Regions from separate parts of the Agathobacter sp. LCP21S3_B2 genome, predicted to be linked through region 2. Evidence: predicted binding sites of a transcription regulator. Region 2 holds the regulator's gene; the other holds the start of a gene.
What was found. The regulator HrcA, encoded in region 2, represses chaperone genes, less so after heat shock. The targets are predictions, from matches to a motif close to TGTTAGCACTCNNNNNNNNNGAGTGCTAACA.
Positions count from the first base shown of each region.

Region 1: the regulator HrcA is predicted to act here: its motif matches at 3,642-3,672, upstream of groES (co-chaperone GroES).

Region 1 is NZ_JBQKGQ010000018.1:30,009-37,676, forward strand. It holds partial or broken gene ACTQ1L_RS12270 (cysteine hydrolase family protein) at 103-537, shown strand; gene sfsA (DNA/RNA nuclease SfsA) at 798-1,472, shown strand; partial or broken gene ACTQ1L_RS12280 (nitroreductase family protein) at 1,502-1,883, shown strand; gene ACTQ1L_RS12285 (AAA family ATPase) at 1,982-2,698, shown strand; gene ACTQ1L_RS12290 (MarR family winged helix-turn-helix transcriptional regulator) at 3,049-3,483, shown strand; gene groES (co-chaperone GroES) at 3,695-3,979, shown strand; gene groL (chaperonin GroEL) at 4,026-5,639, shown strand; gene ACTQ1L_RS12305 (MarR family winged helix-turn-helix transcriptional regulator) at 5,713-6,219, shown strand; gene ACTQ1L_RS12310 (citrate/2-methylcitrate synthase) at 6,212-7,534, shown strand.
Region 2 is NZ_JBQKGQ010000009.1:69,116-76,783, forward strand. It holds gene prmA (50S ribosomal protein L11 methyltransferase) at 1-239, opposite strand, end outside; gene dnaJ (molecular chaperone DnaJ) at 489-1,658, opposite strand; gene dnaK (molecular chaperone DnaK) at 1,815-3,713, opposite strand; gene grpE (nucleotide exchange factor GrpE) at 3,855-4,556, opposite strand; gene hrcA (heat-inducible transcriptional repressor HrcA) at 4,571-5,653, opposite strand; gene brxL (protease Lon-related BREX system protein BrxL) at 6,062-7,668, opposite strand, start outside.

The DNA of each region.
Region 1 (7,668 bases), on a different contig from region 2:
CAGGATAAAGTAAATTTTATGGAGGTAAAGAACTGTGAAAAAGCACTATTGGTAATTGACATGCAAAATGTATGTGTTGGAGAAAAACATGCAAGGTTCTTTCAATATAATAATAGTGATTTACTTCATGAGGTTAATAAGGTTATTGATGCTAATGAAAACAACTTGGTTATTTATATAAAAAATGTAATGAAGAAGAATCTGATAAATAAGTTTGCACCATTTCATGCATATGAAGGAACAGAAGATGTTGATTTTGCTAAAGAATTGCATATAGTATCTGATAATATATTCATAAAATATAAAGGTAATGCATTTACTAATTCTGGACTTGATATATTGCTGAAAAAACACAATATTGAATATGTTGAAGTTGTGGGTGTAGATGGTGGGGCTTGTGTTGCACTGACAGCATTAGGTGCTATAAAAAATGGATATAAAGTAATCGTGAATGAAGCTGCAATCGGAACAATGTATAAGAAAAACAAGAATAAGTACTTTAAAAAGTTACATGAAGTAGGTGCAGAATTTGTATAGAACAATTTTTGTTGACAGAATTGAAAAATCCTGATTTGTGTAATAAACATTATGGTCAGCGAATGCTCTTGATTACTTATGAGATTTCAAAAAAGTTATATCCTAACAAGCCGTTGTATCTGGAAATTCGTACATGGAATATCAGAGCGGTAAAGTGCTATCAAAAGCAGGATTTAGGATTGATGGACAAGCTTATGAGTTGACAACAGGAATTGGTATCGGAACATTTTATCGAATGATAAGAGAATAGGAAACAGCACATGAAATATGATAAGATAGTGGAAGCAATTTTCATAGAACGTCCCAATCGTTTTATTGCGCGGGTAAAGATTGACGGAGCGGAAGAGGTAGAATTGGTTCATGTAAAGAATACGGGCCGTTGTCGTGAATTACTGCTGCCAGGGGCGGAAGTGATTTTGGAAGATTGCATAGAAAAGAATCCAAATCGAAAGACACGTTATGATTTGATTGCGGTTAAAAAGAATGGGATGTGGGTTAACATTGATTCCCAGGCGCCGAATAAAGTGGTAAAAGAATGGCTGATCAAACAGAGGTATGATTGTATTAAACCAGAGTATGCCTTTGGAAACAGCCGGATGGATTTCTATATGGAAAAAGGAAAGCAAAAATATCTAATGGAAGTTAAAGGCTGCACCCTTGATATAGACGGAGTTGGATATTTTCCGGATGCCCCGACGGAAAGAGGAGTTAAGCATTTACGGGAACTTGCAGCTGCGTGCGGACAAGGATATAAATGCTTGATTGCATTTGTGATTCAAATGGAGGAAATCAGTGAAGTCAGGCCGAATACGGCAATACATCCCGAATTTGGCATTGCACTGCAAGAGGCAAAGGACGCAGGTGTTGAGGTGCTTTCCCTGAAATGTCATGTTGGGATGGATAGGTTGGAAATCATAGGAGAAAATGAGCCTTGAGGGCAAGGCTCTAAGGGAGAGAGAAATCTATGATACGAGAAATTGAGAATAGAAGAAGTATAAGAAAATATAAGCCAGATGAGATCGAAAGAAAGTTAATTGAAGAGATCATATACAGTGCTTCCCTTGCACCATCTGCTAAAAACAGGCAGCCTTGGAAATGAAAAGCGAATTGTTGAAATATGTGATTCGCTGTCCATAGGTGCAGCGATTGAAAATATGATTCTGACAGCAACAGGGTATGGATTAGGTACTTTGTGGATTGCAAATACTTGTTTTGCCTATAATGAGCTGATGGATTTTATCGGAACAGACAGCCAGTTGACAGGAATTGTTGCGGTTGGCTTTGCCGACGAAGCTCCGGACAAAAGACCGAGGAAACCATTCGAAGAAATCGTTGAGTACAGATAGGTAAATCTGAATTGACCAAACTGAAGGTGAAGAATGATTCTTGTCTAAAGGGCAAGAAGATGGGGATTAGAAAGTGTTTTTTACAAGGAGGTGATTAGGTGAATGATCAATTCATACAAGGAGTAATATTTGATTGGGATAAAATTGATAAGGATAGTTATCTGAAGGGAATCAGGGCTTTTAAGGAAGTTGAAAAACTTGATTTCAATAAACCAATCACCTTTTTTGTTGGAGAAAATGGCAGTGGTAAATCAACTTTGTTGGAAGCACTTGCCGTAGCACATGGTTTTAATCCTGAGGGAGGAACAAAGAATTATGTTTTTTCTACGCATGATACACATTCAGAGTTGTGTGATGCGATAAGAATTGTCAAAGGCTATCGGAAGGAAAAGTGGGGATATTTTCTTAGGGCAGAAAGCTTTTATAATGTTGCAACGCAGGAAGAAGAATATGCAGATATTACACATCCTTCCGCTAAATATCATGAAAAATCACATGGAGAGAGTTTTCTCGCATTAGCACAGAATAATATGAATCCAAATGGCTTGTATCTTTTTGACGAGCCGGAAGCTGCATTATCGCCGCAGAGACAGCTTACATTGTTGATGCAAATATACAGATGTGCAAAAGAGGGAGCACAGTTTATTATAGTTACGCATTCGCCAATTTTGTTAGGAATACCAGATGCAGATATCTATTGTTTTGATAATGGACGCATACATCTGTGCGAATATGAGGATACAGAGAGTTACCAGGTAACAGAAATGTTTATAAATAATAGGCAGATGCTGTTGGATAGATTACTAACAGATTAGATAATAAAGAAATAGATAAAGAGAGAATTGTTCAAAGGGTTCATTCGAACTTTGGAGAAGCAGGACGGCTTAACCTGCGAGTTCGATGCCGGGATTTGGAGCAGTCTTGTACAGGAAGTGATTGTGAAATCCAAGGACGATATAAGATTCATGTTCAAGAACGGATTTGAAGTAAGAGTATAGAAATAGGATTTGATGGAACTCGGGCAGTGAAATACTGGGGTGGTTTATGTGGAAAAAATGTAGGCGATATGATATGATAAACGATAAGATGCCCCATGAAAAAAATTTTGATGGATTAATTTGATATTTTGTAAAAAGAGTAAAAACAAAATAGGAGTGAAATTTTGATGAATATTGAAAAAAATTTGAGAGGTGGAAAGTTTAATCGTCTTCTTGAAAAAGCTATGGTTGATGTAAAAAATAAGACAAACCTAAACAGATTGGAACTGGAAGTTGTTTATTTGCTATCTCATTATGATGATATAACAACATTGACGGATATATGTCGGTACACGCAGATGAATAAAGGTCATATGTCTACTACTTTAGAGAATCTTGTTAAACAAGGATACATTGTATGCAAAAGAGATGATAAAGATCGTAGATATGTTATATATGAGCTGACTGATGCGTCGGAACATCTTTGTCAGGAAATGGAGATTCTCTGGGCAGAGTTAACCGCCAAGGTGGTGGAAGGAATTGATGAAAGTTCTTTGGCGGTATTTAACCGGGTGTCTGAGCAGATTAGTCATAATATAGACAGATTGTTGGAGAATGACTAGGAATTGTTACACCGAGTAATCGGTGTGCAATTTTTTTATTTCTTTTGAAAAAATGGGTTGACATAGGTTTTTTATGTGCTATAATCCTTTTTAAACAAACAGTTTGGAAACAAACTGTTTATATATGCTTCATATGAAGCATATATTTTTTACAAAATAAGTAGCACTCAATACAAGAGAGTGCTAACAATAAAGGAAAGAGGTAATGATTATGCAGTTAAAACCATTAGGAGAGCGTGTTGTTTTAAAACAGCAGGAAGCAGAAGAAAAAACCCAGTCCGGAATTATATTACCGGATAGTGCAAAAGAAAAGCCACAGACAGCTGTTGTCATTGCAGTAGGACCTGGAAGTGAAAAGAATGGAAAGAAAACAGAAATGCAGGTAAAAGAAGGCGACCGTGTGATTTATTCTCAGTATTCCGGTACAGATGTTAAGTTGGAGGATGAGGAATATATCATCGTAAATCAGTCCGATATTATTGCAATTGTGGAGTAGTAAAATAAAAATACAGTTATTTTATATGTAGAAAGAAGGAATTAACATGGCAAAGGAAATTTTGTTTGATATCGATGCAAGAAAAAAGATGGAAGCAGGCGTTGATAAGCTGGCAGATACAGTAAAGGTGACAATCGGACCTAAGGGACGTAACGTTGTATTGGATAAATCTTACGGAACTCCTTTGATTACGAACGATGGTGTTACGATTGCAAAGGAGATTGAACTGGAAGATCCTTATGAGAATATGGGTGCACAACTTGTGAAAGAGGTCGCAACCAAAACGAATGACATTGCAGGAGACGGCACGACAACGGCAACTGTTTTGGCACAGGCTCTAGTAGGCGAGGGTATGAAAAATATAGCAGCAGGTGCAAATCCAATTATTTTGCGAAAAGGAATGAAGAAAGCAGCAGATACAACTATTGAAGCACTGGTTAAAATGAGCAAGCCTGTAACCGGAAAAGATCACATTGCAAAGGTTGCTGCAATATCTGCAGGTAATGATGAAGTCGGAACAATGATTGCCGATGCAATGGAAAAGGTTGGAGAGAATGGCGTCATCACAATAGAAGAATCAAAGACGATGCAGACAGAGATAGAGGTTGTAGAGGGAATGCAGTTTGACAACGGTTATTTATCTGCTTACATGTGTGATGATAAAGAAAAGATGATAGCTAATATGAATCATCCATACATTTTGATTACGGACAAAAAGATATCTAATATAAAGGATATTCTTCCTATATTGGAGCAGGTAATGCAGCAGGGAAGAGAAATGCTGATTATTGCAGATGACGTAGAGGGTGAAGCACTTACAACACTAATCGTAAACAGGTTGAGAGGCACACTCAAGGTCGTAGCTGTAAAGGCACCGGGGTATGGTGATGGTCGTAAGGAGATGTTAAAGGATATTGCAATTCTGACAGGGGGACAGGCAGTACTCGATGACCTTGGCATGCAATTAAAGGATATCACAGTTGATATGCTTGGACAGACTAAATCAGTTAAAGTAACAAAGGAACATACAACCATCGTGGATGGCGAGGGCAAGAAACAGGACATTGAAGAAAGAATCGCAATGATTAAGAGACAGGCTGCAGATGCTTCTGAGTACGACAGGGATAAGCTGGTAGACCGGATGGCTAAGCTCGGCGGTGGTGTTGCAGTTATTAAGATTGGAGCCGCAACTGAAACAGAGATGAAGGAAGCTAAGTATCGTATAGAGGATGCATTAAATGCCACTAGGGCTGCTGTGTCAGAGGGTATCATTAGTGGCGGTGGCTCTGCTTATGTTCACGCACAAAAGGCGGTATATGACATGATATCAAGCATGGAGGGTGATGAGAGAACAGGAGCAGAGATTGTAGCCAAGGCATTAGAGGCTCCGCTTCGTGCCATTGCTGAAAATGCAGGCTTAGAGGGTGCTGTCATCATCAATAAGGTAAAGGAGTCAGATGAGGGCATAGGCTTTGATGCAGTTTCTGAACAGTACGTCAATATGGTCGATGCAGGAATTATTGATCCTGTCAAGGTTACAAGAAGTGCACTTTCCAATGCGATTAGTGTGTCATCAACCTTATTAACAACGGAAGCTGCTGTGGCAAATATTAAGGAAACAGCACCTGCAATGCCGGCACAACCGGAAATGGGCTATTAAAATAATCCATTCTCTTTTACGAAGGGAAGTGACAGTCTGTTGCTTCCCTTATTTTAAATAAAGGAGGAGTAATATGGCAGAAACTTTAGGAAATACAGATATTATAAAGCTGTCCAACGAATTGATATACCAAAGGCACTTGTTTAACCGGGAGCATAGAAAAGATGTCTTTATGAAAATGAGTATCCCGGAATACATTGCATTACAATATATTGCAATGGAGGAGACATCCGACATTTATGCAGGACGAGTCTATCTGAAGGATTTAGCGGACAAGCTTCAGATGACGATGCGACAGATTTCTAAAATGGTAGAAAAGCTACGAGACGTAGGATATGTATTATGGTCTCATGACGGTAACGGCAGTGAGGGCACCTATGTTACAATTACTGAAAGCGGACGAAGCCTGTTAAGGGCGCAGGAAGAAACACTTAAGAAGTATTACGGGAAGGTGTTCGAAAAGTTTGGAAAGGATAATTTGATTCAGTTACTACAGCTTATGAAGCAGTTGGAAACTATTATGAGCAGTGAGGTGGAGAATCTGGAGGTGAATAGAGATGACAACGGAGCAGATGAATGATTATTTTGAAGAATTGGAAGCAGTTTGTCTGAAAAATGATAACATTGCTCCGCGGTTATTTGAAGAATATGGCGTAAACAAAGGGCTTAGAGATGAAAATGGGAAAGGTGTCCTTACAGGACTTACCAACATATCAAAAATAGTGTCTTCAAAAATTGTTGATAATCAGAAGATTCCCTGCGATGGGGAATTGTGGTACCGGGGCTATCGAGTGGAAGATTTGATTCATTGTTTAGGACAAAATGAGTTTGGATTTGAAAAAATAGCATATCTTCTTTTGATGGGAAAACTGCCTGATGAAAGAGAGAAGGAAGACTTCGATAGAATTATTGGAGAGTGTAGGACATTGCCAACCAATTTTACAAGGGATGTCATTATGAAAGCACCTTCGGAGGATGTCATGAATTCCATGACCCGGAGTATTCTTACCCTGGCATCTTATGATAAAAAGGTAAAAGAACCAAGTGTCAGCAATTCGCTGCGTCAGTGCATCCAGCTCATCAGTGAGTTCCCATTGTTGGCAGTATATGGATATAATGCTTACAATCATTATGAAAAAAATGAGAGTATGTATATTCATCATCCCGATAAACAGCTTTCCACCGCGGAAAATCTATTGATGCTTCTGCGACCAGACAGGAAATATACCCTTACAGAGGCAAAGGTTTTAGATACGGCACTCATTTTGCATATGGAACATGGAGGAGGTAATAATTCTACATTTACCACAAGAGTCGTTACGTCATCCGGGTCTGACACTTATTCTACGATGGCAGCAGCAATGTGTTCGCTAAAAGGACCAAAACACGGAGGCGCCAACATTAAGGTAATGGAAATGATGGATGATATTAGGGCGCATATAAAGGATTATTCAGATAAGGATGAGATAGAAGCATACTTAAGAAGGATTGTTGATAAAGATGCATTTGACCAAAAGGGCTTAATCTATGGAATGGGACATGCAGTATATTCTATTTCTGATCCGAGGGAGCGAGTATTTAAAGATTATGTAAAACAACTGGCAGAGGAAAAGAAAAGGCAAAAAGATCTTGAATTGTATGAAAACATAGAGATGCTTGCTCCAAAGATCATAGCAGATAAAAGACATATCTATAAAGGTGTCAGTCCCAATGTAGATTTTTACAGTGGATTTGTCTACGATATGCTGGGTATACCGGTAGAACTTTATACAGCCATGTTTGCAGTAGCTAGAATCGTAGGTTGGAGTGCACACAGAATAGAAGAGATGATTTGCACGGATAAAATCATCAGACCAGCATATATGAGTATTATGGAAGAAAAAAGACTCAGTTAGAGAGCTTTCTAACCAAGATTTCAGATGGTGTAATAATAAAATAATGCGTCAGCATATACATAAAATTAAAGAGCAGCAGACCATGTTCAAAGTGGTTTAAGAATGTAGAAACTAAAAACGGTAAGGACTGCAGG
Region 2 (7,668 bases):
TTTCTAAGCATATCTGACTGATCACTGCCATCATCCTCAATATAAAAGCTGACATGGCTTATACCCTCATCTGGAGGCAGCTCCGGCAGGAAATCAATAAACATATCCGCCTGGTCCTCTTTGGTCAGGGGAATATTGTCCTCAATCTCGATTCCCTCGATACCAAGCTCCATAAGCATGCTGCTCATGAAATCCTCAGCCGCGGTTGTTGTCTCAATCGTGTATTTCTTCCACTTCATATAAAAATCCTCTCTTAATAAAATATATACATAGTATAAATACAGTTTTATTTCAAAACATTTCCGTACATTTTACAAGGCAGTCATACGACTGCCTCCACAACTTATTTCATATAATACCATAAAAATGTGCTGTATAAAAGCCCCATTTTTTTATACGTAAAAATAGCCTAAAAAATGCCCCACCACACATGGCGGGACATATATTATAGGACATCTATTACAGATCATCTATTACAAATCATCTATTTACAGATCGTCCAAAGACTCCTTGAGCTTATCCATAAATCCTTTTTTCTTTTTAGAATCAGTAGAAGCTCCGCCCTCCTTGGTCAGAGAGCCACCTGAAAGCTCATCAAACTTCTTAAGAGCCTCTTTAGCTTCCTTAGACAGACCTGTAGGCGTATTGACAACAAGTGTGACATAATGGTCACCTCTTATTGCTTTATTTCTTGTTGAAGGAACACCCTTGCCCTTTAAGCGGATACGTGTACCTGTCTGTGTACCCGGTGCAACTGTGTATATAATATCTCCATCAACAGTCTTGATTCTTATATCTCCGCCTAAGGCTGCAATAGCATACGAGATGGATGCCTTCGAAAAGATGTTAACATCCTGACGCTCAAAATCCCTGCTGCCTGAAACAATAACTTCAACAAGAAGATCTCCACGCGGTCCGCCATTTATGCCCGGCTCGCCGTATTCACGTATTCTGACACACTGTCCATTATCTATACCGGCTGGAATCTCAACAGTCTTTCTGACCTTCTTGGTATTGTAGCCTGTACCGTGACATGTAGGACACTTATCCTTTACTACCTTGCCCGAACCACCGCAGGATGGACATGTTGTGACATTCTGCACTACTCCAAACAGAGACTGACTCTGTCTGACAACCTTACCTGTACCATTACACTGGGTACATGTCTCAGGAGATGTGCCCGGCTTAGCTCCGTTGCCTCCACAGGTAGAGCATGTCTCCTTATAGTTGAATTCAAGCTCCTTTGTACAGCCAAATATAGCTTCCTCAAAAGAAATTCTTACACTGAGACGGACATTTGCACCCTGTGCAGGACCATTTCTTCTGCCACTGCTTCTTCCACCTCCGAAGAAATCTCCGAAAATGTCCCCAAAAATATCCCCCATATCCATGCCTGAGAAATCAAAGCCACCTGCTCCGCCGCCTGTGCCATCAAATGCTGCATGACCGAACTGATCATACTGGCGTCTCTTATCCGGATCAGACAATACGGCATAGGCCTCCTGAGCCTCCTTAAACTTCTCCTCACACTCTTTATCACCCGGATGAATGTCAGGATGATATTTCTTCGCCTGCTGTCTGAAGGCTTTTTTAATCTCTGCATCTGTTGCGGTCTTAGATACTCCTAATACCTCATAATAATCTCTTTTTTCTGCCATAATTGAAAATTCCTTTTATTATACAACTAATTCGCAAGGTCGGCCAAGCGGCCAACCTTGCGAGTAATTTTACTTACGCAGCCATTATGATGCTTTGATTGATAACCCGAATTACAGGTCATTAATCCTCATATCATTATGGCAGCATCTGTTTAATTATACTTCCTTGAAATCTGCGTCGATGACATCATCATCTGCTCCGTTTGAAGCGCCTGCATTCATATCAGGTCCTGCCCCTGCTGCTCCTGCATTCATGTCAGGTCCTGCTCCAGCTGCTCCCTGCGCTGCCTGAGCCTGCTCATACATCTTTGCAAATACCTTCTGAGCACTCTGTGTGAGCTTCTCCTGTGCTGCCTTAAGCTCTGCAACATCAGCCTCTGTCATAGCCTCAGCCTCTTTATGTGCATCAAGGAATGACTTAACTGCTGCGATATCAGCCTCAACTGCTGACTTATCAGCGGCATCAACAGAATCTCCAACCTGCTTTAATGCATCCTCTGTCTGGAATACAAAGCTCTCAGCATCATTTCTTGCATCGATTGCTTCTTTTCTCTTCTTATCCTGTGCCTCAAACTCAGCAGCCTCTTTAACAGCCTTATCAATCTCATCATCAGACATATTAGATCCTGCTGTGATTGTGATGTGCTGCTCTTTTCCTGTTCCAAGATCCTTTGCAGACACATTTACGATACCATTTGCATCGATATCGAATGTAACCTCAATCTGTGGAACTCCACGACGTGCTGGTGGGATACCATCAAGTCTGAACTGTCCGAGTGATTTATTATCGCGGGCGAACTGTCTCTCACCCTGTACTACGTTGATATCAACGGCTGTCTGGTTATCAGCGGCTGTAGAGAATATCTGGCTCTTTCTTGTAGGAATAGTTGTATTTCTCTCGATAAGTCTTGTAGCAACACCACCCATTGTCTCGATTGAAAGAGAAAGTGGAGTAACATCAAGGAGAAGTACTTCGCCGGCACCGGCATCTCCTGCAAGCTTACCACCCTGGATAGAAGCACCGATTGCTACGCACTCATCAGGGTTAAGAGACTTGCTTGGCTCTTTTCCTGTCATCTGCTTTACCTTGTCCTGTACAGCCGGAATACGTGTAGAACCACCTACAAGTAATACCTGTCCAAGATCTGCATTTGTAATGCCTGCATCCTTCATAGCGTTCTGTACAGGGATTGCTGTTCTCTCTACGAGGTCATGTGTCAGCTCATCGAATTTAGCTCTTGTAAGAGTCATATCGAAATGCTTTGGTCCCTCTGCTGTAGCTGTGATGAATGGAAGGTTGATGTTTGTAGTAGTAGCTGAAGACAGCTCCTTCTTTGCCTTCTCAGCAGCTTCCTTTAATCTCTGGAGTGCCATCTTGTCTGTAGAAAGATCAACACCCTCTGCCTTCTTGAACTCGTCAATCATCCACTGTGTTACTTTGTTATCGAAATCATCACCACCAAGGTGTGTATCACCGTTTGTAGATAATACTTCGATGACTCCGTCACCAATCTCGATGATAGATACATCAAATGTACCACCACCAAGGTCATAAACCATAATCTTCTGCTCTTTCTCATTGTCAAGACCATAAGCAAGTGCTGCTGCTGTAGGCTCGTTGATGATACGCTTTACATCAAGACCTGCAATCTTGCCGGCATCCTTTGTAGCCTGACGCTGAGCATCGTTGAAGTAAGCCGGTACTGTGATAACTGCCTCTGTAACCTTCTCACCGAGGTATCCCTCTGCATCAGCCTTTAACTTCTGAAGTACCATAGCTGAAATCTGCTGTGGGCTGTAGCTCTTGTCATCAATCTGTACCTTGTAATCTGTACCCATATGTCTCTTGATAGAAGAAATTGTCTTCTCAGCATTTGTAACTGCCTGACGCTTTGCAGGCTCACCGATAAGTCTCTCTCCTGTCTTTGTGAAAGCAACTACTGAAGGTGTGGTTCTTGCACCCTCCTGGTTTGCTATAACTGTAGGTTTTCCACCTTCCATAACTGCTACGCAGCTGTTTGTTGTTCCTAAATCAATACCAATGATTTTGCCCATTTTATTTTCCTCCTATTAAATATAGCGTTTTTACATGTTTAATATATTTGTAACCATCCGTTGTCTCACAGGAATCCCTTAAATGCTGTCTGCATTCATATAAATCTGATTCACTGTCATGCCGGATAGATGTACACATCATTACTGTACTACCGATACCATGCTGTGGCGTACCACTGAATCCTTGTACATATAACCCTTCTGAAGCTCCTGTGCTACGGTGCCTGACTCAAGTTCATCATTTTCAACCTGCATCACCGCATTGTGGAAATCAGGATCAAACTCCTGTCCTACGCACTCTATTGGCTTTACACCTGCAGCATCAAGCTCTGTGAGCATCTGCTTGTAGACCTTATCCATACCTGTGATAAAAGGATCATCCTTCTTATCATCCGGTACTGCTGCAAGACCTCTCTCGAAATTGTCGATTACAGGAAGGATTTTCTCAACTATTGTCTTTGCTCCCATGTCAAACATCTGGGATTTTTCCTTCTCACTTCTCTTGCGGAAGTTCTCAAACTCTGCCATCTGTCTTTTCAGACGGTCGTTAAGTTCTTCTATCTGCTCATCCTTCTTGTCTTTTTTCTTTTTCTTGAAGAGACCTTTCTTTTCATCTGACTTATCATCTGCTTTATCATCTGCTTTTTCATCTGCTTTTTCATCTGCTTTTGCTTCTGCATCAGTCGAAGCATCATCATCTGATTCAGTTTCATTCATATCTGTATCTTTTGCTTCTTCGGCTGCCTGAGTGCTTTCCTCATCAGCTCCTTCAATCTCTATCTCTTCTGCTTTGTTTTCTGCAGTCTCATTGTCGATTGTTTCTTTTTTAATATCCTCTGGCATTTTTGACCACCTTCCTATGTTTCATCCTCAGACTTCTTATAAATTCCATCTAACTGGGATTTAAGAGTCTTTAGATTATCCATTACTTTTTCATAATCCATGCGCTTTGGTCCGACAATTCCTATCGTGCCCTTTACGCCCTCACCCAGATCATATGTCGCAGTGACAACACTGCAGTCCTTCATGGTCTGGATTGGAGATTCATTCCCTATATAAACCTGAATACCTGTTCCATTGTCCTTCTTCTCGGAATCGGATAGGGATTCAGTAACAAGGCTTGCTAGCTCTTCCTTTTCCTCAAATGCTGACAAAAGTGTCGCTACATTATTGGAATCCGAAAGCTCAGGATACTTCAGTATATTTGTCGCTCCGCTGGTGTAAATCTTAAGATCCTCACTCTCAGCGAAGGTCTGTGCCAATGCATCAATCACATCAGAGACAATTCCTGAATGAATACCAGCGCGTTCCTTTATGCTTGCAATGTTTCCAAGATTAATCTCGTTCATTGCGAGTCCGTTTAGTGAGGTGTTAAGCAGAATGTTGAGCTTAAGTATCGTCTCATTGTCAAGCGGCTCATATAAATCAAGCATCTTGTTTCTGACCATATTATTGTTCATAACAATTACTGCAAGCAGGTGCTGGTCGTCAACCTGTGAAAGCTGGATGAATTTCACCTTGTTGTGATTGACATCCGGTGCAGAAACAAGTGTGGCATAATTGGTATTGTTTGCAAGTACCTTTGCCGCCTGCTTTAACACATGCTCCATCTTCTCGGTATTTTCAATGACCAGCTCCTTCATATCAGAAAGCTCTTTTTCCTTCTTATCATTGGTCTCTATAAGATGGTCTACATATAATCTGTAGCCCTTATCCGAGGGAATTCTTCCTGCTGAGGTATGTGGCTGTACTATATAGCCCATCTCCTCTAAGTCACTCATCTCATTTCTGATTGTTGCCGAGCTCAGATTAAGATCTGTATATTTTGAAATTGTACGTGAGCCAACCGGCTCTCCTGTGGCGAGATAATTGCGGATGATTGCATCCAGTATGGTAAGCTGTCTCTCGCTCAACTCTAGTTCTTTGTTTTCATTTTCCATTGGTCACACGCTCCATCTGAAGTATGCTTTTAATTTATTAGCACTCTGTATTTTGGAGTGCTAATTTTTTATCTGTACATAACATACCACCACCTATTAGCAATGTCAACCCTCGAGTGCTAATTTTTTTAATAAAATTTTTGAAACCCTTGATTTTACAGGGGTTTCAGGCTTTATTAATTTTCTATTAAATTGATTTTGGCGGTATTTACACCACTTTTACACCATTTTTTCAAGTTTTTCTATTTCCACCTTTGCGTCATACCTATTATTTAGGTGATTATATACATCATGAAAAATAAAAAGCACTGTAAACCGATAATCCAACAGTTTTCAGTGCTTTTTTCATGTTTTTTCTTTTAAATTTTCCTCAGACATCTATATGAATGAAACTTATCCCTCCTTATATTACTCTACCCCCAACGCCTTAAACACTGCATCTTCCGCACTCTGATAAGGAATCAGCTGAAATGCACTCATCAGATCAGCCGGAACACTTGCAAAATCAACAAACGAGGTACTCGGAATCAGCACCTTCTTTGCGCCGCTATCCAGACACACCTGAAGTGTATTAGCAAGTTCATCCACCTTTATCATTGTGCCACTAATTGTTATATCTCCCAACACTGCCAAATTGCTGACAACAGGCTTTCCAAGGGCAATCGAACAAAGTGCAATCAATGTTGAAAGTGCCAATTTGTCTGTCATACCGATACCCTGCAAATCCTGATAATTGATGATGTAATCCTGGGTTGAGGTGCTGATAGAGCCACTGATCCGATTGCCGTTGGCTTTCAGATAATTAAATGCCGTGTTCACAGCTTCCTTGCATTTGGAATCACTGCCTAAGCCTGTCCGTTCAATCTTGCCATTGCCCGGAAGCATCTGGCTTTCCAAACGGAATACACCAATCATACCACTTTTTCCTCTGGATACGGTATAAACCTGTCCCGGATTGCACATTCCATCCGGTATCAATTTACCGCCTCCTTGCTCCGGTACAGAAACATAATGTTCTGACATATCCTCCAGGTCGATATAGGAGAAATTCACATCATAAAACTCCATACCGCCCAGCTTTTTCAGCTGTTCTTTTACACGGCGGCGCATTTCCAATGCAATCTGAATAACTTCTTCCAATTCTTCTTTGGTAAACTCACCATTTGGGTACATCAACTTCAGATAACCGTCTATCATACGACGAACCGCAATTGTATCACGCTGATTCAGATTTCTCCCCAAGCGGAAGTAGTGATCAAGCGCATCTCCATACTGCTCCTTGCGAAGCTCTCGGATGAACTCTGCCAAATAGTCACTGATAAAACCATAATCATCGGTAAAATGCTCCGGTCTGAACTTCGGTATCTCCCATCCTGGAAGATAACAGTGCATACGATCAAGAAATGCTGTATCTGTTCCCATTTCCTGCGGGAAAGGTGCAAACAGACTGGACGTTTTCAACAGCACGTCCACACTCTGATTGATATTTCCCACAAATACCATGGACGCAGTAGCAGCTTTTTCTTCTTTGCCACGGGCAAAAGAGCCGGATGCCATGTAATCCTTCATAATCTGAATGCCATCTTTATCTTTAAACTTGATACCTGCCACTTCATCAAAGGCTACACAGTCCCATAAGCCGACCAGTCCGACCGTTTTGCGTCCCATATTGTAAAACAGGTTTGCAACCGTCGTCTGTCCACCGGAAATCAAAATACTGTTGGGTGAAATCTCTTTGTAAAGATGAGATTTACCGGTGCTTCTCGGTCCAAGCTCACAAAGATTAAAGTTATTCTCAACTAATGGAATCATACGGGTCAAGAGCAACCATTTCTCACGGTATGTGAATTCATCCGGTTCCATTCCGATAGAACGAAGAAGGATATCCAACCATTCATCTTTCGTAAAAGCTTTTCGTCCCTGCTTCAGTTCATCAATATCAATGTGCGGCATCTGGATTGGTGTCAGCTTACGGATACTGATTGGTGAAATATCTTTCTGCTTTTTCTGTTTGG